DNA from 4 places in the Ruegeria sp. H4 genome. Region 4 is predicted to be linked to each of the others. Evidence: riboswitches for the same ligand, from Rfam matches in the RefSeq annotation. Region 4 holds a riboswitch; each other region holds the start of a gene.
The links. Region 4 has a riboswitch for cobalamin ahead of ACR0KG_RS14930 (DUF1636 family protein). Riboswitches for the same ligand answer to the same signal wherever they lie in the genome.

Region 1: linked by a shared signal. The riboswitch ahead of ACR0KG_RS18990 (energy-coupling factor ABC transporter permease) and the one ahead of ACR0KG_RS14930 (DUF1636 family protein) in region 4 are both predicted to bind cobalamin.
Region 2: linked by a shared signal. The riboswitch ahead of ACR0KG_RS10690 (aromatic ring-hydroxylating oxygenase subunit alpha) and the one ahead of ACR0KG_RS14930 (DUF1636 family protein) in region 4 are both predicted to bind cobalamin.
Region 3: linked by a shared signal. The riboswitch ahead of ACR0KG_RS09405 (DUF1636 family protein) and the one ahead of ACR0KG_RS14930 (DUF1636 family protein) in region 4 are both predicted to bind cobalamin.

What each region holds. Positions count from the first base shown of each region.
Region 1 covers NZ_JBQFOC010000004.1:163,405-168,485, forward strand. Annotated here, with positions in the region: gene ACR0KG_RS18980 (amino acid aminotransferase) at 1-532, opposite strand, end outside; gene sseA (3-mercaptopyruvate sulfurtransferase) at 532-1,386, opposite strand; cobalamin riboswitch at 1,530-1,743, shown strand; gene ACR0KG_RS18990 (energy-coupling factor ABC transporter permease) at 1,799-2,476, shown strand; gene ACR0KG_RS18995 (CBU_0592 family membrane protein) at 2,492-2,761, opposite strand; gene ACR0KG_RS19000 (helix-turn-helix domain-containing protein) at 2,761-3,321, opposite strand; gene ilvD (dihydroxy-acid dehydratase) at 3,428-5,081, shown strand, end outside.
Region 2 covers NZ_JBQFOC010000001.1:2,191,378-2,196,458, forward strand. Annotated here, with positions in the region: gene ACR0KG_RS10680 (multicopper oxidase domain-containing protein) at 1-312, shown strand, start outside; gene ACR0KG_RS10685 (FAD-binding oxidoreductase) at 361-1,440, opposite strand; gene ACR0KG_RS10690 (aromatic ring-hydroxylating oxygenase subunit alpha) at 1,446-2,669, opposite strand; cobalamin riboswitch at 2,782-2,985, opposite strand; gene ACR0KG_RS10695 (aminotransferase) at 3,207-4,334, shown strand; gene ACR0KG_RS10700 (helix-turn-helix domain-containing protein) at 4,518-5,081, shown strand, end outside.
Region 3 covers NZ_JBQFOC010000001.1:1,890,049-1,895,129, reverse strand. Annotated here, with positions in the region: partial or broken gene ACR0KG_RS09425 (GH1 family beta-glucosidase) at 1-179, shown strand, start outside; gene ACR0KG_RS09420 (glucokinase) at 243-1,202, shown strand; gene ACR0KG_RS09415 (carbohydrate kinase family protein) at 1,237-2,163, shown strand; gene ACR0KG_RS09410 (D-lyxose/D-mannose family sugar isomerase) at 2,183-2,848, shown strand; cobalamin riboswitch at 2,907-3,123, shown strand; gene ACR0KG_RS09405 (DUF1636 family protein) at 3,222-3,578, shown strand; gene ACR0KG_RS09400 (ABC transporter ATP-binding protein) at 3,575-4,351, shown strand; gene ACR0KG_RS09395 (ABC transporter substrate-binding protein) at 4,364-5,081, shown strand, end outside.
Region 4 covers NZ_JBQFOC010000002.1:683,278-688,358, reverse strand. Annotated here, with positions in the region: gene cobN (cobaltochelatase subunit CobN) at 1-1,579, opposite strand, end outside; gene cobW (cobalamin biosynthesis protein CobW) at 1,585-2,640, opposite strand; gene ACR0KG_RS14930 (DUF1636 family protein) at 2,644-3,018, opposite strand; cobalamin riboswitch at 3,102-3,307, opposite strand; tRNA gene ACR0KG_RS14925 (tRNA-Tyr) at 3,545-3,628, opposite strand; gene rlmB (23S rRNA (guanosine(2251)-2'-O)-methyltransferase RlmB) at 3,745-4,518, shown strand; gene ACR0KG_RS14915 (hypothetical protein) at 4,499-4,813, shown strand; gene ACR0KG_RS14910 (YHS domain-containing (seleno)protein) at 4,919-5,081, shown strand, end outside.

The DNA of each region.
Region 1 (5,081 bases), on a different contig from region 4:
AGCAACCATGCAGCAGAACCACGTCGCCCGCCTTGGCAGTTTTCAGGTCCTCGATCATACCGTCGAAATCAACGCCGCGGGTTTCGCCGTCAAAATAGCGATACGGAACCGCCTCGATACCCAAGTAGCTCAGGATCGACAGGTGGTTTGGCCATGTCGGGTTCGATACAAACACGCGCGCCTCAGGATTGGCCATGCGGATCATCTCGAACGCTTGACGGCAGGCACCCGTCCCGCCCGGTGTCGCAACGGCGGCAATTTTGGTACGCGGCACCGTATCGCCAAGGATCAGCCCGATCATCGCATCGGCATAGGCCGGATCACCTGCCAGACCGGTATAGGCTTTGCTCTCCTGCTCCTCCAGAATGCGCTTTTCGGCGGCTTTGACCGCACGCATTACCGGGGTAACACCTTCGGCATTCTTGTAGACGCCGACACCCAGGTCGATCTTCTGATCACGCGGGTCTTCGCGGTACATCTGCATCAGCGCCAGGATTTTGTCGGCGGGCTGCGGTTTGAGGTTCTCGAACATCAGATTTCTCCGGTTGCGACGGGCAGGGTTGGGAAGGCACCCCATTCAGCCCAGGAGCCGTCATAAAGCGCGTGGTCTTTTTTGCCCATGCGTTCAAGCGCAAGGCTTAGGATTGCAGCGGTCACGCCTGAACCGCACGAGGTGATCGCCGGTTTATTCAGATCCACGCCTGCGGCCTCAAACACGGCGCGGCACGCATCGGGCGACTTCATCGTGCCGTCACTATTTAGCAGGCTGCCAAAGGGCACGTTGCGCGAGCCTGGTATGTGGCCCGATCGCAGCCCTTCGCGCGGTTCAGCCTCGGTTCCGGCAAAGCGGGCGGCGGCACGGGCATCGATGATCTCATGATCAGCCAGTTTGGCGGCGGCGGACACCTGTGTTACGTCGCGTACCAGATGGTTCTGTACCCGGACGGTCATATGGCGATCCCGGATCACAGGGGGCAGATCTTCGACCTCTCGCCCTTCGGCCTGCCATTTCGGCAAACCCCCGTCCAGAACGGCGATATTCTCTTGCCCCATCAGACGGAACAGCCACCAGACCCGCGCGGCCGACATCAGCCCGGCCCCGTCATAGACGACCACCTGATGACCATCGCCCACGCCGATCGCCCGCAGGCGTGACATGAACTTCTCGACCGGCGGCGCCATATGCGGCAAGTCCGAGCGGTGGTCCGAAATGTCATCAATATCGAAGAAGCGCGCGCCGGGGATGTGGCCCGCATCATATTCCGCCTTGGCATCGCGATTCTGCGCGGGCAGATACCACGACCCGTCCAGAATCCGCAGATCCGGGTCCTTGATATGCGCAGCCAGCCAGTCGGTAGATACCAGGGTTTTCGGATCGTCTTGCATCAAAGCCTCCCCTAAGCGAGTCTGAGTTTCCCTATATCCGAGCGGCCAAACGTGCAAGCCATGCCAAGGCCTGCACCCCCCGGCGCGCTGACAATTTTTTCCAAACATACACGTTTGCCTGCTTGACAGGCGGCACCCCGCGCCAGACACCTGCCGGACATGGTTTCCAAAGGGGAATTCCCCCTGAGGAATGAAAAGGGAATCCGGTGCGACAGTACCTGTCAATTCCGGAACTGCCCCCGCAACTGTAGGCGGAGTTTCGCCCCATCATGGCCACTGACCGAGGCAATCGGTTGGGAAGGCCGGGATCGAAGCCAATCCGCAAGTCAGGAGACCTGCCATGTGCAAACCGGGCGAAAGCCCAATTCTTAAACCTTTCTGCCGTCGGGTGTGACGGGAAGGAGACTAAACTATGCATATCGAACCGGGCGTCGTAAATGGCGCCAAACTTGTCTTGAGCTACGCCACCGCAACTGGCGTAGGGCTCTATACCGCTAAACTGGCATGGGACAGCCTGAAAAGCAGCGGCCTTGCCAGCCTGGCCATTCGCTCAGCCCTGACCACCGGGCTGGTTTTCACCTTCTTTGAGGTGTTGCCGCACTTCCCGGTCGGGGTGTCGGAGGTTCATTTTATTCTGGGATCGACCCTGTTTTTGTTGTTCGGTGCGGCCCCTGCCGCTATCGGCCTGATCGCGGGCTTGTTTATCCAGGGGTTTTTTCTGGCGCCTTTCGACCTGCCACAGTTCGGAATGAACATGACAACGTTGCTGGTACCGTTGTTTGCCTTGCAGGCCTTGGCCAACCGCATCATTGCGCCGAATACAGCCTATATTGATCTGAAGTATTCTCAGGCACTTGCGCTATCGACGGCCTATCAGGGCGGTGTCGTCATCTGGGTGGCGTTCTGGGCCTTTTATGGCCAAGGATTTGGGGCCGAGAACTTTACAGCGGTCGCCAGTTTCGGCGCTGCCTACATGCTGGTTATTCTGATCGAACCGCTGGCCGATCTAGCCGTGTTGGCCGCAGCAAAATCCATGCGAGGTCTGGGCCGGATTGGGCTGTTTACGCCCCGCCTCCACAACGCTGTATAACCCTATTGCGCCGCGCTACCCAGCGCGGTGCAACCTGAAATGCTGAACAATTCCGATCACGCTTATGATGATCCAAAAGCCTTCAATCAGCATCGACGCCAGATTGAAGTTCTGAAGCAACGAATAGACGATCAAAACAGACCCCAGCAGGTTCACCACGGGAAACGCCAGATCTTCGGAATTCATATACCGCATCTGCGTCGCGAAATAGGCGGCAACCACGATCAGAGCCCCGAAGGAACCGATGGCGTCCACGATGGTCAGACTGTTGAAAAACTCACTCATCAATGAACCTTGCCGTTTTCCTGAACATCCGGCTGTTGCGCATAGTGATGCATGTTCAAAAACGCCGCCCCTTCAGCACCTGCGCGATATCCGTGCGGGACATCCGCTGCAAATCGAAGTCCCTGCCCCGTTTGCAAAGACACCCAAGCCTCACCTTTCAGAATGTCCAGCGTGCCGCTGAGCACAAAGACCTCCTCGGTCACACCAGCGGCATGGGCAGGGGACTCATGGCTTTGGTTCGGGTCGAGGTTGACGTGAAATGTCTCTGCCCCCAAGGCCGGATCAAAGGGGAAAACGATCTTGACCTCGATACTGCCGGGAAAGGTAACGGTTTGAAAAACCGACGGATCACCATTCACGGTGTCGATCAACGCGCTGAGCGGCAGCTGAAATCCTTTGGCAATCTTCCAGAGCGTGGCGATCGTCGGGCTTGATTCGCCGCGTTCGATCTGACCTAGCATCGCTTTGCTGACACCGGTGATTTCGGCAACTTTCGACAGGCTCAACCCCGAAGCGGCCCGCACATCCCTTAGTTTCAGTGTTATTTCGTCCGGAGCCATGCCGTTGTCTTTCGAATCCTCTTGTGCGTTATAGCGCACATATGATACGTGCGCTATAACGCACATTCCCCGCATATCGCAACCGGGGCAAAAGGGAAACAGCATCATGCCAATGTACCGATCCAGAACCTCTACCCACGGCCGCAACATGGCCGGTGCCCGCGGCCTGTGGCGTGCCACCGGTATGCAGGACGATGATTTCGGCAAGCCGATCATCGCCATTGTCAACTCCTTCACTCAATTCGTGCCGGGTCACGTCCACCTGAAGGATTTGGGCCAGATGGTCGCGCGAGAGGTTGAAAAGGCTGGCGGTGTTGCCAAGGAATTCAACACCATCGCGGTGGATGACGGCATCGCCATGGGCCACGACGGGATGCTCTATTCCTTACCCTCGCGCGAAGTAATCGCGGATTCGGTGGAATACATGGTCAACGCCCATTGCGCCGATGCGATGGTCTGTATCTCGAACTGTGACAAGATCACGCCAGGCATGTTGATGGCTGCGATGCGTCTGAACGTTCCAGCGATCTTTGTCTCGGGCGGGCCGATGGAGGCTGGTAAAATCGACATCGCTGATCTGGATGCCAAGAAGATCGACCTTGTAGATGCCATGGTCGCCGCCGCTGACGACCGGTTCACCGACGAGCAGGTTCAGCATATCGAGGAAAACGCCTGCCCCACTTGCGGCTCGTGCTCGGGCATGTTCACGGCGAACTCAATGAATTGTCTGGCCGAGGCACTGGGTTTGGCACTGCCAGGCAATGGCTCCACCCTCGCCACTCATGCGGACCGCAAACAGCTGTTCCTTGAAGCAGGTCGCCGGATCGTCGAGATCACCAAGCGGCACTACGATCTGGACGAAAAAGGCTTCCTGCCACGCGAGATCGCAACGTTTGATGCCTTCGAGAACGCCATGAGCCTGGATATCGCCATGGGTGGATCGACCAACACGGTCCTGCATCTGCTGGCAATCGCCCACGAAGGCGGCGTCGATTTCACCATGTCCGACATGGACCGGTTAAGCCGTAAGGTGCCGTGCCTGTGCAAAGTCGCACCGAACACCGAGAATGTGCATATGGAGGACGTCCACCGCGCCGGTGGCATCTTCTCGATCCTCGGTGAACTCAGCCGCGCTGGGTTGTTCCACAACCACTGCAGCACTGTTCACACGCCGACCATGGGCGAAGCAATTGCCAATTGGGACATCAAGGTTGCCAACAACCCGGCGGCGCAGGACCTGTTCAAGGCAGCCCCGGGCGGTGTACGCACCACGCAGGCGTTCAGCCAGTCGAACCGGTACAAGGAACTGGACACCGACCGCGAAGGCGGTGTGATCCGGTCCAAGGAACATGCGTTTTCTCAGGACGGAGGCCTTGCGGTTCTGTTCGGTAATATCGCGCTGGATGGCTGTATCGTTAAAACGGCGGGCGTGGATGCCAGCAGCCTGACCTTCACCGGCTCGGCCTATGTCTGCGAAAGCCAGGATCAGGCGGTCAGCGACATCCTGACCGGCAAGGTGAAAGAAGGCGACGTGGTCGTCATCCGCTACGAAGGTCCGCGTGGCGGGCCGGGGATGCAGGAGATGCTGTATCCGACCTCGTATCTGAAATCCAAAGGTCTGGGCAAAGCCTGTGCTTTGCTGACCGATGGTCGCTTCTCGGGCGGCACCTCGGGCCTGTCCATCGGCCATGTCTCACCCGAGGCGGCCGAAGGCGGCGTGATCGGTCTGGTCCGTCAGGGTGACACGATCGAGATCGACA
Region 2 (5,081 bases), on a different contig from region 4:
CTACCAATGAAAATGGACCGGATTGATGAGACGGTCAGAAAAGGCTATACCGAAATCTGGCGTATCTCAGTTGATGATCAACTTCACCCCTTTCACATCCACGGTTGTTCCTTCCGCATTCTCGCACAAAACGGAGGCCCCGCCCCCGCCTATGCGCAAGGCTGGAAAGATATGGTCCATGTCGAGGATGGCTGGTCCGAAGTTCTGGTGCGGTTCGACCATAATGCGCCTTCTGACGCGCCCTATATGTATCACTGCCACATCCTGGAACATGAAGATTGCGGCATGATGGGGCAGTTCACCGTGTCATAGACCGAATAAACAAACCGCCCCGGGGCGCATCCCGGGGCGGTTTTGAGACTAAACCTCTACTTCTACCTTACCGATCGGGTTGGAACAGCAGGCAAGAATGTAACCGGCTTCGATATCGTCTTCGGATATCCCGCCATTGTGAACCATATGCACCTCACCCGCTGTTTTTCTAACCTTGCAGGTCCCGCAAACGCCGAACGTACAGCCCGAGGGGATGTTCAACCCAACCGACCGCGCGGCTGCCAGAACCGTGTCGGTTTCGGCAACTTTGGCAGTCACGCCGGAGCTTGCAAACACAATCTCAGCTTTGCTGTCATCATCGGGGATAACATCGTCCAGCTCTGGCTGATCGGCCTTGGTTTCAACCGGGGCGCCAAAGCTTTCCTGATGATAGTTGTCCATATCATAGCCCAGCCCGACCAGAGCATCGCGTACCGCCTGCATGAAAGGTTCCGGGCCGCAGCAATAGACTTCACGCTCCAGATAGTCAGGCGCCATCAGGCCCAGCATCAACTGGTTGAACTGCCCCTGATACCCCGTCCAAGGGCGATAGCGGTCGGGCTCTTCAACAACGAATTTCAGATCTAGGCCAGGGGTTCGGCTGGCCATGTGTTCCAGCCGCTGGCGAAAGATGATCTCGGACGGTCGCTTTGCGCAGTTGATAAAGACAATATCCAGATCACGCCCCTCGTCCCACATGCAGGTGGTCATCGACATCATCGGGGTGATCCCGGACCCAGCAGAGATGAATAGATATTTGCCAGCCGTGCTTTCAACATTCGAAAACAGCCCGGCTGGTCCGATGGCTTTGATCCGCATGCCGGGTTGCAGGTTGTCCAGCATCCAGCGCGTTCCAATACTGTCGGGCTGGGCCTTGGCAGTGATGGTGATCGACCGTGGCCGCGAGGGAGAAGAAGAAATCGTATAGGTGCGATGCACAACCCCACCCGGCTGTCCAGGAGCCGGGATTTCCAAAGTCAGAAACTGCCCTGGATGGTACGCAAACATCGACCCAGACGGAGCGCGAAAGGTGAAACTGGCCGTATTTGCCATCTCGGGCACGACCGAGACGCATTCCAGTGTTTCGCTGTCCTGCCAGATATTCACAACCGCGTTGAGATCTTTCATCACCGTTACTCCGCCGCCATTGTTTCGGGGGCCAACCGACCGGCCAACGTGTTGCAATACCAATCCACGAATTGCAGCACACCGGATTCCTGCGTCGGCGAATACGGGCCAGGCAGATAGGCCGGGCTGTTGATACCCAGCTGATTATCCTCGACCACCTGACGGTCTTCGTCATTGGTGGCAATCCAGACCTCGGTCAGACGTTTCAGATCGTAATCGACCCCTTCAACGGCATCCTTGTGAACCAGCCATTTGGTTGTGACCTCGGTTTCAGTCGGGCTGATTGGTGTTACGCGGAACACGATGGAATGATCAGCCAGAAAGTGGTTCCAGGTAGTTGGATAGTGAAATTTCAACAACGCACCTGCATCCGCAAAAGGCGATCGGCCAAGCCAGCGCCGCACGGCGGATTTTCCATCCATCGTATAGCTTTGCGCTCCTTCTTTCAGAGGCATCCGAGCCATACGGAATTGTCCGTCATCATGCAGGTAGAATTGCGAGGGCATCCCGGCGGCTTCGCACCTGTCAAAATGCGCTTGCATATGCAGCGGCGTCTCACCCCCTTCGATCCCTGTGACTGCAGGATCATCAGGGAATGTGCGGCATAGCGCGGGATGGTTGCCACCGCAGTGGTAACACTCGCGGTTATTTTCCCAAACCAGCTTCCAGTTGCCTTTCTCAACAATCGAACTTTCAAAAGCCACTTTGGCGTTGCCCAGATCATGCGGCTCCAGATAAGGGCGCGCGGTATTGGCAAACATGTCGAAATCTGGGGCGTTGTCCGCAAGACAGATGTAAACCAACCCGGCAAGCTCACGGCAATGGACGGTCTTCAACCCATGCTGTTTCGGATCGAAATCCGGCCCCATATCGCGCGCCCACAGCAATGAACCATCGAGCTCGTAGGTCCATTGGTGATAGGGGCAAACCAGCTTAGGCGCATTGCCTTTTGCAGCCTTGCAGATGATCGAACCACGGTGGCGGCAGGTGTTGTGAAATGCCCTGATTTGGTTGTCGGCACCACGCACAATGACAACGCGGTAGGCACCCACAGTATAGGTTACGTAGTCCCCTGCTTTCACCAGCTCGCAGGCCGGAATGGCAAACAGCCAATCGCGATAGTGGATGGCTTCAAGATCGGCCTGAAATACCTGGGGGTCTGTATAAAACGCCTGCTCGAGCGCGTGATCAGGGATGCGACGTGCCAACAGGCTTTGAATGCTGTTCATTTCTGGCTCTCCTGCCGCGCCCCGCGGCATTGCTTGGGCAGATGACAAGGAGGAACCGTCCGGAGGCGCGCGAGGATCACGTCCGAAACATGTGCCCCCACCGCCACCCGCGGTTTGACATATCTGCAAGGCTGGTTTCCGGACTTGAAAGGGGCTTGCGCCCGGTTGCGACACCTTCCCGGGATCCTCGTCCCAGTGGTTGATTGCCGAACCTGACCTTCCTTACCGTTGCGGGGGCAGTGCCGGAATTTCACCGGCTTCCCAATTCTCCGCTGTCTGAGACTCAAACAGCGGCACCTCACATGCACAGGATAGAGTCGCGCAGTTCATATGCTGAGAGACTTGCGACATTTTCAGTTTCAAAACAGACATCTCGATGTCCGGGTCGGATCCGGGTTTGTGAAGTAAAACCCCGGGATACATTTCAGGCACAAACCCGCAATCTTCCGCTTGGCTGGTTTGGCGGTATAAGACATCTTCATAACCGTGCGTCCGTTACGTGCCATCGCCCCAAATGCTAAAAGTAGGAGAGCCCCAATGGAAATCAGACCCTTTGGTGTTGAGATGTGGATGAATGAGTTCGAGACGACCTGCGAACTCAATCTGGCTGAGACCTGCGTCCAGTCCATCACGCTGGGCGAACTGTTCGACATGGCGGGTCAGCACAACAGCATTCTGAACGATCTGTCATCCATGAAGATGACCTATGGCGCAATTGAAGGGTCAGAACGCCTGCGCGATGCGATCTGTGGCCTGTATGACAGACAGGGCCGGGATAACATCCTAACAACGCATGGGACCATCGGCGCGAACTCTCTGGTGCATCAGACGCTGGTATCGCGTGGTGATCACGTGGTTTCCGTGATACCCACCTATCAGCAGCACTACTCCATTCCCGAAAGCATTGGTGCCGAAATCGAACTGCTGCATCTGCGGTCCGAAAACGCCTTTTTGCCCGAACTGGACGAGTTGCGGGCGATGGTGCGACCCGATACGCGCCTGATTGTGATCAACAATCCCAATAACCCGACAGGGGCGCTGATGGATCGCACATTGCTGGAACAAATCGTCGAAATCGCACGTGGTGTCGATGCCTGGTTGCTTTGTGACGAGGTCTATCGCGGAACAGATCAGACAGGCGACGGCTTCACCGCCGCAGTCGCAGACCTGTACGAAAAAGGGATCAGCACGGCAGGCATGTCCAAGGCCTATTCGCTGGCCGGGTTACGGGTTGGCTGGATCGCCGGACCCAAAGAGATGCTGCATGACGTGATGATCCACCGGGACTACAACACGATATCGGTCGGCAAGATCGACGAAATGCTAGCCGCCATGGCGCTGGAACATCGCGACAAGATACTGGCGCGGGCGCACCGGATCACTCGCCAAAACTTGCGGATCGTTCAGGATTGGATCGTAAACGAACCGCTGCTTAGCTGGGTGCCGCCAAAATCCGGCACTACGGCCTTGTTGAAATACGAACTACCAATGTCTTCGCGCGATCTATGCGTGACGCTGTTGCAAGAAGAAGGTGTGATGCTGACGCCGGGCAGCGCAATGGACATGGAGGGCTGGCTGCGGCTTGGATACACCAACCCAACCGAAGATTTGAAAGCCGGGCTGGCCCGGTTCTCGCAGTTTCTGGCACGCCACGCCAAGTCGTAGCGCGCCGAACGGCCGCGCAAGAATTTAGATTAAACCTGTCTAACGCAGTCTCAAACGTCCTGTCCGATCAAAAGAGACGACAAATCCCATGAAATTGGTAGATGTCAGATCGCATGCTTTAGAGGGCATGAAGAGGCTGCAGCGCAAGACCATCCGTGGTCGATTTTCAGAGAGTAAGTAATATTGGAATCCGCCACCCAATTCGTTGATACCGCCTTTATCGGGCTCTGCCTGTTTTGTGCTAACCTGCTGTTTCTACGAAAGCGCGATACCGGTGTGTTCATGCCACTGGCCGCACTGTTTCTTATACAAGGCCTGTCCTCTATTGGCGCTTTGATCGCCGACGCGTCGGGAAGTGAGGACGAGTTCAATCTTGTGATGCGCGTTAGCGTGCTTGTCGTCCTGTTTGATTTCGCAAGCCCCTTTCTTTTCTGGCTTTATGTCCGCGCCTTGACCAGCGAAGCGGATGAAGCGCCCAAGCCTAGGCTGCGGTATCACCTACCCCCGATCATCATATCCGGGCTGCTCATGTCATCGCTGATGTTTCTGCCAACGGATCTGAGCGATGTTGACCTACCTGAGGACGATCCCCGGTTGTTGCGGTTTGTGTTGATCGCCTTGGCGGTTTTGACCGCTGACGTACTGTTTCGGATCATAATGGCCGTTTACCTGATCCTGATCATCCGCATGTTGATGACCTACCGAAAACGGTTGCGCGAAGTGTTTGCAAGCACCGAAAACCGAGAG
Region 3 (5,081 bases), on a different contig from region 4:
TTCAGGATGCATTGGATCAGGGCGCCCCAGTCAAAGGCTATTTTGCCTGGTCTCTGCTCGACAACTACGAATGGGCCTTTGGGTATGAGAAGCGGTTCGGTCTGGTCGATGTGGACTTCGAGACGCTGGAGCGTAAACCCAAAGCCTCATATCTCGCCCTAAAAGCCTCGCTGGCCAAAGGGAACCCTGTTGCCCTGCCACTCGCGCAGCCAGCAGGGTCAGTCCACGAGCATTGGAACCTAGTGGCCGATGTCGGTGGCACCAATACCCGGCTTGGGGTTGTCGAGAACGGTGCGCTGACAGAATTGCGCAAACATCCAACCGGCTCCTTGTCCGACTTACTTAACGCATTTCACAGTTTGCGAGATGACGTCGGAACTGATCCTCAGGCAGTTGTTGCCGCAGGTGCAGGCCCGGTTCAGGCTGGCGTGATTCAACTCACAAACGCAAATCTGGACTTGTCCGAGGCTGAGCTGGCCGAAGCCACCGGTGCCCGGCACACTTATGTCATCAACGACTTCACCGCCGCTGCATGGTCGGTGGCCGAGGTTACGTCCGATGATGTTACCGTCTTGCAGGGGGCGCCCACGCCTCCACTCGGCACGCGGCTGGTGGTCGGACCCGGAACTGGGCTGGGCGTCGGGGCGTTGCTGTATTCCGAAGGGCATTATCACACCGTCTCGGGCGAAGGAGGCCATGTCGGCCTTGCGCCGCGCCACCGGGATGAGGTTGATATCTTTGACGCGGCCCGGCGTATTGCACCCGAATGCTTCTTTGGTGACAGCCTGAGTTTGGAAGCTGAGATGTTCCTCAGCGGCACCGGATTACCGATCTTGTATCGAGCAGTGGCAATGGCGGCGGGTCAAACCAATATCTCCGCGCGCCCGGCGCGGGATATCCTGCAGGATGCGCGATCCGGCACTGATCGGCACGCGGTTCAAACCGCATCGCTGTTCACAACGCATCTGGGCGCTTTGCTAGGGGATATGGCCGTCACATTGATGCCAATAGGCGGCGTCTTTCTGGTCGGTGGCGTGGCGGAAAAAAACCGCTGGCTGTTCGGAGACAGTTTTCTGGATGCCTTCAACAATGGTGGCCGGTTCAGCGAGCTGCGGCGCGGAATGGATCTCTATATCTCAGAACAGGTCGAATTTGGCATTGTTGGCGCTAACAACTTCTGCAAAAATGCCCTCATGCGGTAGAACCGCCTGACAATTCTCAATGAAGGAACGCGGGATGATCCTGTGCTGCGGAGAAGCGCTGATCGATATGATCACCGAGCCTACAGTCTCGGGTGCCCAAGGGTATGTACCCCATTCTGGAGGTGCAATTTTCAACACGGCGATCGCGTTGGGGAGATTGGGCGCGCCTGTTGGCATGTTGACCGGCCTGTCGTCCGATATGTTTGGTGAACAATTGGCGGATACGCTGAAAGCGAGCCATGTGGATACCTCCCATGTGATCACCAGCGACCGCCCAACCACTTTGGCGTTTGTGAAACTGGTCGATGGTCATGCATCGTACAACTTCGTTGACGAGAACACCGCCGGGCGCATGCTTCAGCCCGAGGATCTGCCCGACCAACTGCCCGCCATCTCGACCCTGTATCTAGGCGGTATCAGTCTTGCCTGCGAACCCTGCGCCGATGCTTATGCTGCCTTGCTAAGCCATCACGGGACGGATCGAGCGGTGATGTTGGACCCCAACATCCGACCGGGGTTTATCCAGGATCAGACCAGATACCGCACCCGTTTGAATGCCATGATTGCGCAGACCGATATCCTCAAAGTCTCGGATGAAGATCTGGACTGGATCATTCCGGGGCCCGAAACCCATGCCGAGAAAGTGCCTTTGTTGCTGCAAGCCGGTCCCGCGGTTGTGATTGTTACACGTGGGAGCCAGGGGGCTTCGGGTTATCTACGCGATGGCTCGGAAACCACGATACCGGTTAAAGCGGTTCAGGTTGTCGATACGGTGGGGGCGGGCGATACGTTCAACGCTGGCGTGCTGGCGGAACTTCACCGTTCCGGACATCTGACCAAAGCCGGGCTGCGCGATCTGACAAAAGAAAGCCTGCGTGCAGCTTTAGCGTTGGGTGCAGATGTTGCAGCAGTCACCGTATCGCGTGCCGGGGCCAACCCGCCCTGGGCGCACGAGCTCTAGTCCCAAAAAGGGAAGTCACATGAAACGTTCCGACATCAACCACATCAAGACCGATGCACAGGCCTTTATCCAGTCTTTCGGTTTCATCCTGCCCCCCTTTGCCGACTGGTCTCCGGATCAGATGCGCAGCGCCAAGGCCGACACGATCCGCGCCCGGGGACTGGGATGGGACATCACCGACTACGGGCAAGGCAAATTTGATGAGCTTGGCCTGTTCCTGTTCACCCTGCGCAATGGGGATGAGAACGATCTGAGCCAGGGTCGTGGGATGCTTTATGCAGAAAAACTGCTGATCTCGCGCGACAAGCAGCTGTCGCCGATGCATCGTCATATCGTCAAAGCCGAGGATATCATCAACCGGGGCGGCGGCGATCTGGTGATGGAGATCTATGCCTCGAACCCCGATGGCAGCGTAGACCGCGACACACCGGTTGTGGTGCCCAGCGACGGATGCGATATCACCATCACTCCGGGCGAATTGCTGCGCCTGAAACCCGGCGAAAGTGTAACCCTTATGCCCGGAATCTGGCACGCCTTCTGGGCCGAGCGCGGGGATTGCCTGATCGGCGAGGTCTCAACCGTAAACGACGACCGCACCGATAACGTGTTCGAACAACCCATCCCCCGCTTTGCCACGATCGAAGAAGATACCGAGGCCGAATTCCTGTTGGTTGCGGATTACTGATCTACCCCGAGATTGACCCGAGCCTCTCAGCGATTGCTTGACAAGCGTGTCTTGTCCAGAATAGCTGACCTGTGATGGTTCCCGCAGCTTTGGGTGCGGGATGAAAATGGGAATACGGTGCGGCCCCCGGAATATCGGAACAGGCCAAGTCCGTAACTGCCCCCGCAACTGTAAGCGGAGAGCGACGCCAAATCACCACTGGCCCGAGAAGGCCGGGAAGGTTGGCCAAGCAACGACCCGCAAGTCAGGAGACCTGCCATCACCTGTGAAACCAACCCGGGACGGGGCGTCCTGGAAGGAGGATTGATGGCATATTTGCGCCCTTTGGGGACTGGCACTTTCGACACGGGCGTTCTGCGCGTTGAGGGTGGCAATGAACCGCAACGCTGATCACTTTGTGCTGATCTGCTCGACCTGCCAGGGTGAGATCGAAGCCAGCGCCGCCCAAATTCTGCTGGACGCGTCGCTGCCAGACGGGTTCGCTACGCGACTGATCCCGTGCATGGCAGGATGCGAACGTCCCATGGCCATCGGTCTGCAAGCCGAAGGCAAGGCGCAATACCTGTTTGGCGATATTCAAAGCACCGCCGATCTGGATGCGATCGCCACCTTCGCCCATCAGTACCGCGACAGCGAGAGCGGTTGGACCAGCGCAACGGATCGCCCCCCCGCCTTGCTGTTCAAAACTCTAGCACGTCTGCCTCGTCTTCCAAAGGCGGGTAAGGCATGAGCTTTCTGGTCGCGGAGAATCTGGAATACTACGCCCTGAATGGCGATGTGTTGCTACAAGGCGTCTCGTTCTCTTTGGAAGAAGGGGCGATCCTTGCCATCGCCGGTCCGAACGGTGCCGGCAAAACAACGCTGCTGAACCTGCTCTGTGGGGTCGAGCGTCTGGCGCTGGGGGACGTACGGATCAACGGTCAAAGCCTGCGCAGCCTGTCTGCGCAGGAACGCGCCCGGACCATTGCGGTTGTTGGTCAGCAGGAACTGCCCGATGGCCGCCTAAAGCTGCGCGACTACATTGCGCTGGGCCAGATTCCCATTCAAAGCAACCGCTCGGCAGAAGACCACAAGATGGATCTTGCGCGCGTTCTACGCACGACCGAGCTAACCCATCTGGCGGACAAGCCGATGCAGCGGCTCTCGGGCGGCGAACGCCAACGCGCTCATATCGCGCGTGCATTGGCGCAGAACCCCTCGTTGTTGTTTCTCGACGAGCCCACCAATCATCTGGACCCCGATGCCAAAGGGCACATGCTGTCGCTGGTGGCCGAACTGGGCGTGACGGTGGTGATGATCGTGCACGACCTTGTCATGATCCCGGAATTCGCCAGCCATGTCGCGCTGATGAAATCCACACGCATGACGGGCTTTGGGCCAGTCGACCAGATACTAACGCCGGATCATGTGCGCGACACGTTTGGTGTTGACTACCTGTGCTTCCAGCACGAAGGGCGCGTGATCCCGGCGCTGGATATCCGAAAACGAACGCTTTCATCTTAACAGGAGACATTGATGAAACAGAAAATTTGGTCAGCTTTGATGATCACCGGCTTGGCCAGCGGCGCGGCGGCCCATGAAGTAACCGTGGACAATTGCGGCGAACCGCTGGTGTTCGACGCCAAGCCGGAACGGCTGGTTGTGCATGACATGAACATGACAGACATGGCCTTTGCGCTGGGCCTGCAAGAACACATCGTTGGCCTGACCGGTATCACAGGTTGGTATAAGACCAGCCCTGATTTCGATAAGCTGCGCGGTGACATCCCGGAACTGGCGCCGAAATACCCAACCGTCGAAAACCTGGTTGCGGCCGAGCCCGATCTGTTCTTCGCGGGCTGGTATTATGGCATGAAGCCCGGCGGCGACGTGACCCCGGACACTCTGGCCCCGTTCGGCATCAAGACAATGATCCTGACCGAAAGCTGCGTGCATCTAGACAAGGACCGCCCTGAGGCCAGCATGGACCTGCTGTTCAACGATGTGCTGCGTCTGGGTCAGGTCATGCATGTCAAGGAAAAGGCCGAGGAACTGGTAGCAGGCTGGAAAGAACAGCTGTCTGCCATCGAAGCCAAGACCGCCGATCTGGCCAAACCCCGTGTATTCTTACTGGACGGCCCGGCAGATGCGCCCTTTACCGCTGGCAAATTCGCCATCCCCGATGCGATGATCGCAGCGGCTGGCGGCGAAAACGTCACCCATGATATGGACACTAGCTGGGGCCGCACCTCGT
Region 4 (5,081 bases):
CTGCGCCCAACCCCTTGCGGAGCCACAGATAGAAGGCGACGTAGCTGTGACGCGGGGTGCGAGACAGATCGTGATAGTCGTCATCGCGCAGCTCGGGCGTACCGCGTTCGGGTTGCAGTGCAACCAGCGCGTTGCCTCGGCGCAGGGCGGTGAAGTGGAACGCGCCCTCGGTAAAAACCGGGTCGTCTTCTGGCTTGCCCCAAACAGTTTGGAGATCGACGCGCAGTTGCTCGGGCAGGTTAGCCAGGGCTGCCTGGTAATCTTCCAAAGACCATGAGATGCGCGCGTCCAGCAGGGTTTCAGCAATCGGCTCAGCCGGTGCGGTGCGGTAGCCCTCGGTTTGAAGATCGGCCAGGATCGCCTCGGCCGAGGCCAGCGCGTCGAGGCCCACCGCGTGCGCCATTTGCCAGTCCTTGCCGGGGTAGGTCGATAGCACCAGCGCGGGTACCTGATCTGCCTTGGGCTTGTTATGAAGGGTCAACCAGCCTGTGACACGGTTGATGATCGCTTCGATCCGCTCTTGCTCAGCCCGGTGGGCAAAGCGGGAATATTCCAGATGCGGATCACGCTTGCCCGGTTCCTTGAATGAGGCAATGCCCGCCGAAATGCGCCCGTCCACTTCGGGCAGCACAACATGCATGGCGAGATCGGCTGGGGAGAGGCCTCGTTCCGCCTCGGCCCATGCCTTGCGGCGTGACGTGGCGAGGGCCATCTGAAACACGGGCACGCCCGCTGCGTCCAGAGGGGACGTACCCGATGCGCCTTTGCCAGAGAAAGAGGTTGCGTTGATGATCGCCGAAGGTTTCAGCGCGACGATGCTGTCACGCAGCCATTCAGCGGCAGCAGGAGCCTTGAGCGAAGGGGCGAAAAGGCCCACCGCCTCGAACCCGCGATCCCGCAAGCTGCGGATCACGGCGGCGACGGGGGCCGTGTCCGCCGAGGTCAGATAGGCGCGATAGAAGGTGACAACGATGCGTTTTGCGTCGCCCGCAAAGGCCGTCTTAACCGGGATCACGCCCCGATCCGGGCACCACGTACCGCATTCGGAGATCGTCTTGGCTCCCATCACCGGCCCGGCATACAGCCCCGCCGCCAGCGCCATCTGCGCCAGTGCGGCCTGTGCGGCAACCTCGCCGCCCGTGTCACACAGATGCGCCAGCCGCCGCAGGGTCGAGACGGGCAGGGTGGAATATTCATCCAGCCTCGTATCCTCGCGCCCATCGGCGGGGAGGACGGCCAGCGCGATGCCCTTGGCCTGCGCCAGTGACAGAACCTGCTGCAACCCGTAGGCCCAGTAAGGCACGCCGCCAATGAGACGGATCAGAATGCCCTTGGCGCCCTCCAACGTCTGTTCCACATAGGTGTCGACGGACAGAGGATGTTTCAACGCCGTCAGGTTCGCCAACCGCATCGTGGGCATGCGCCCCTCGGGCCCGCCACCGCGATGCCAGCCTGCCGCGAAAGCGCCAAGGTCGCTGTCCGAGAAGGACAGCACCACCAAATCCGCCGGGCTCTGGCCCAGATCGGTTGGGGTTTCCGTTTCTTCTAACCCGTGGCTTTCGCGGAAGACGACGTGCATGGGCCTTACTCGGCAGCCTCGGTTACACCCGCGAGGATATCGCGGATTTCTGCTTCTTTGATGTCGTCATGCTCGGCGATCACTACCATGCGCGAGCGGCGTTCCTCGCCGGGCCCCCACGGGCGGTCGTACTGGTGACGCACACGAGCACCGACGGCTTGCACCAGCAGGCGCATCGGTTTGCCTTGAACGGCGGCATAGCCTTTGACGCGCAAAATGTTCAGCTCAGTGGCCAGACGTTCGATTTTGGCGACCAGATCGGCGGGATCAGACTGTTCCGGCAACTCGACGATGGTGCTTTCGAAATCGTCATGCTCGTGATCGTGGTGACCGTCATGATGCGACGGGCGAGCATCCATGTCATCCTCGGCTGCGGCCTCAAGACCCAGAACGACGCGCACATCCACCGCACCCTCGGCGACCTCGACCACGGGTAGCGGTCGTGGGGCCTCGGCGGCGATGATCTCTTTCGCTTTGGCCACGCCTTCGGGACCGGCCAGATCAGGCTTGGTAAGCAGGATGATATCGGCGCAGGAAATCTGATCCTCAAACACCTCGGATAGGGGCGTTTCATGGTCGATCGAGTCATCGGCGAGGCGCTGAGCATCCACCGCTGCCACATTCGGCGCAAAGCGACCGGCTGCGACGGCCTCGGCATCGGCCAGCGCGATCACGCCATCAACGGTGATTTTCGACCGGATATCGGGCCAGTCGAACGCCTTCAGCAGCGGCTTAGGCAAGGCGAGGCCGGAGGTTTCGATCAGGATGTGGTCAGGGCGCGGCTCCAGTGCCATCAAGGCTTCGATGGTCGGGATGAAGTCGTCGGCCACGGTGCAGCAGATACAGCCGTTCGCGAGCTCCATGATGTTTTCCGCCGGGCAATCCGGGATCGCGCAGGATTTCAGGATGTCGCCATCAACGCCAACATCGCCGAATTCATTGACCACCACCGCCAGACGCTTGCCCTGCGGGTTTTGCATCAGGTGCTTGACCAGCGTGGTTTTGCCCGAGCCCAGAAAGCCGGTGATGACAGTGACGGGAAGTTTTTCAAGAGTAGACATGGGTCAAGCTCCAATCGGGGGAATACGGGCCGCACAGTTTTTGCGGAAATGTTCAGGACGTTCGCGCCATTTGACCAAACCATCGTCAGTGGCCAAATACTTGGTCACACCTTCGATGATCGTTTCGACATGGTCGGTTTCGTTGAGGTTTTCGTAGACAAAAGTCCAACGCGTGGGTCCGCCGCGCAACACGATGGAACAGCCTTGATCGCAATTTGACAGGCACTCTACGGGTTTCAGATGGATCCCATCTGGCACGCCCGCCTGTTCCAGCGCCTTATGTAGCAAAGCGCCGGGGCGCTGGGTGTCATCTTCGATTGCCAGGCCACGGCGGCATGTTGTGCAGACCAGCAGTTCAACTGGTGCGGCTTTACTCATCTCTCTCATCCCCCTTAGTCAAATCTGGGGGACGGGGTTTCATGTGGGCCGATCCAAGCCCCACACCGGAACACCCCGTCCGGTTTCATCTTCGGGCGCTGGCAGGTCTCCCGGCTTGCGGATGTCAGGGTGTATACCCTGTCGGATGTCCCGCCTTCCCAGCCTTTGGCCAGTGGCTTTGGGCACCCTCTCCGGTCACGGTCGCGGGGGCGGCTGCGTTTGGCGGTAAACCCGTTGACGCATTCCCTTTTCATCCTCTTACGAGGACACCAACGGATCGGACATGCGGCACTGATACGGTGCTTGTCAAGCGTGTCGCCGACAACCGCAACGTCGGGTGCAGAAAAACGACCTGTGGCAGTCGCTGGGCGGCATGGCTGGGCTTAGCCTGCGGCTTTCGAAAAGGTTAACAGCGAGCACTTCACTGAACCAAATGTTTGACGAATAACTAGACTGCTCTTCATAACTGAAGACACCGACCAATGGCGGGGGCGTTATGCTTTGGTATCTGGAAGCTTTGTAAGAGTGGTGGGCGACCCTGGAATCGAACCAGGCGTGCGTCTCCGCGAGGGAGTTACAGTCCCCTGCCACACCTTGCGGCCTGTCGCCCACTGTCAGGCGTTGCACCTGACGTGGAGGCGTGATTACTAGCGCACCAAAGGAGCGTCAACAGGAAAATACGGCATTGACGCAGGAAAGCGAATTCATGGCCCGGAGGCCCTCAGAATGAAAAAACCCAAGTGGGTTGTTGAAAAGGAACAGGCACGAAAAGCAGCAGCGGCCGAAACGGTTTGGCTGTTTGGTTTACACGCCGTGCGCGACGCCTTGATGAACCCCAAGCGCCAGAAACTGCGCCTGATTGTGACACGAAACGCGCGGGACAAACTGCTCGAAGCCATTGAATTCGCAGGGATCGAGGCCGAGATGGTTGATCCGCGCAAGTTCAGTGCCCCGATCGATGCGGGTTCGGTGCATCAAGGGGCAGCGCTTGAGGTTAAGCCGCTGGAGTGGGGCGGTTTGGCCGAGAACTGCATCGGACGGGAACATCCCCGCGTGATCCTACTGGACCGTGTAACGGACCCACATAATGTGGGTGCGATTCTTCGGTCAGCCGAAGTACTGGGTGCAAGTGCTGTGATCGGAACCCGGCATCATTCGGCCCCTGAAACCGGGGCACTGGCCAAGACCGCCAGCGGCGCATTGGAACGTCAGCCTTATCTAAGGGTGCGCAATCTGGCCGATGCCATAACCGAGCTTCAGTCGATGGGGTTTCTGGTGCTCGGTCTGGATGGCGAGGCGAATGAAACTATTGAAACAGCCCTGGGGAACCAAAGGGATCGACCTGTGGCACTGGTATTGGGTGCTGAAGGGCCGGGATTGCGGCAAAAGACCAAAGAGACTGTGGATCAATTGGTGAAAATTGACGCATCCGGGGGATTTGGGTCACTGAACGTCTCAAATGCTGCCGCAATCGCCCTATATGCCTCTCGGCACCATTAGACAGGAGATCGCTATTTCCGGACCGTCCAAAATCGCAACCTGCTGCTATTGCGGTACTCGGGCTGCCCTGGTTCTGACCGGGAAGAAACGGCACGAGCTGAGTTGTTCAAGCTGTGGTGCGCCTCTGCACGACCTTAAGATGTTGCCAAAGCACAAAGTTCAAAAATCAAAGCCTGCTCGTACGGCGATCAGCCATGCAGCACCTCCGAAGTCTCGAAAAAAGAAGAAGAAAAAGAGCACGTTCTATCGTGTTCTGGATGAAGCCTGGGATGTTATAGAAGACATCTTTGATTAAGGGCTGCCATGCATTCGCAAGGATGTTCACATCCACGTCAACGGGGGTTTCACAGCGGTTCAAAAATTGCATCTTAGGTGCTCGATTCTTTGCTACAGGACCCAGATGCAAAACCGCCGTTTCATATTCGGTATACTGACAGCCATCGCTTTTGCACCTTTCGCTTGGGCGCAGGACAAACCTGTCTATTTTGCGACCGATGGCGCCGCGATGGCGGGGTATGATCCAGTGTCCTATTTCGACAGTACAGTACCGGTTCGGGGTGAAC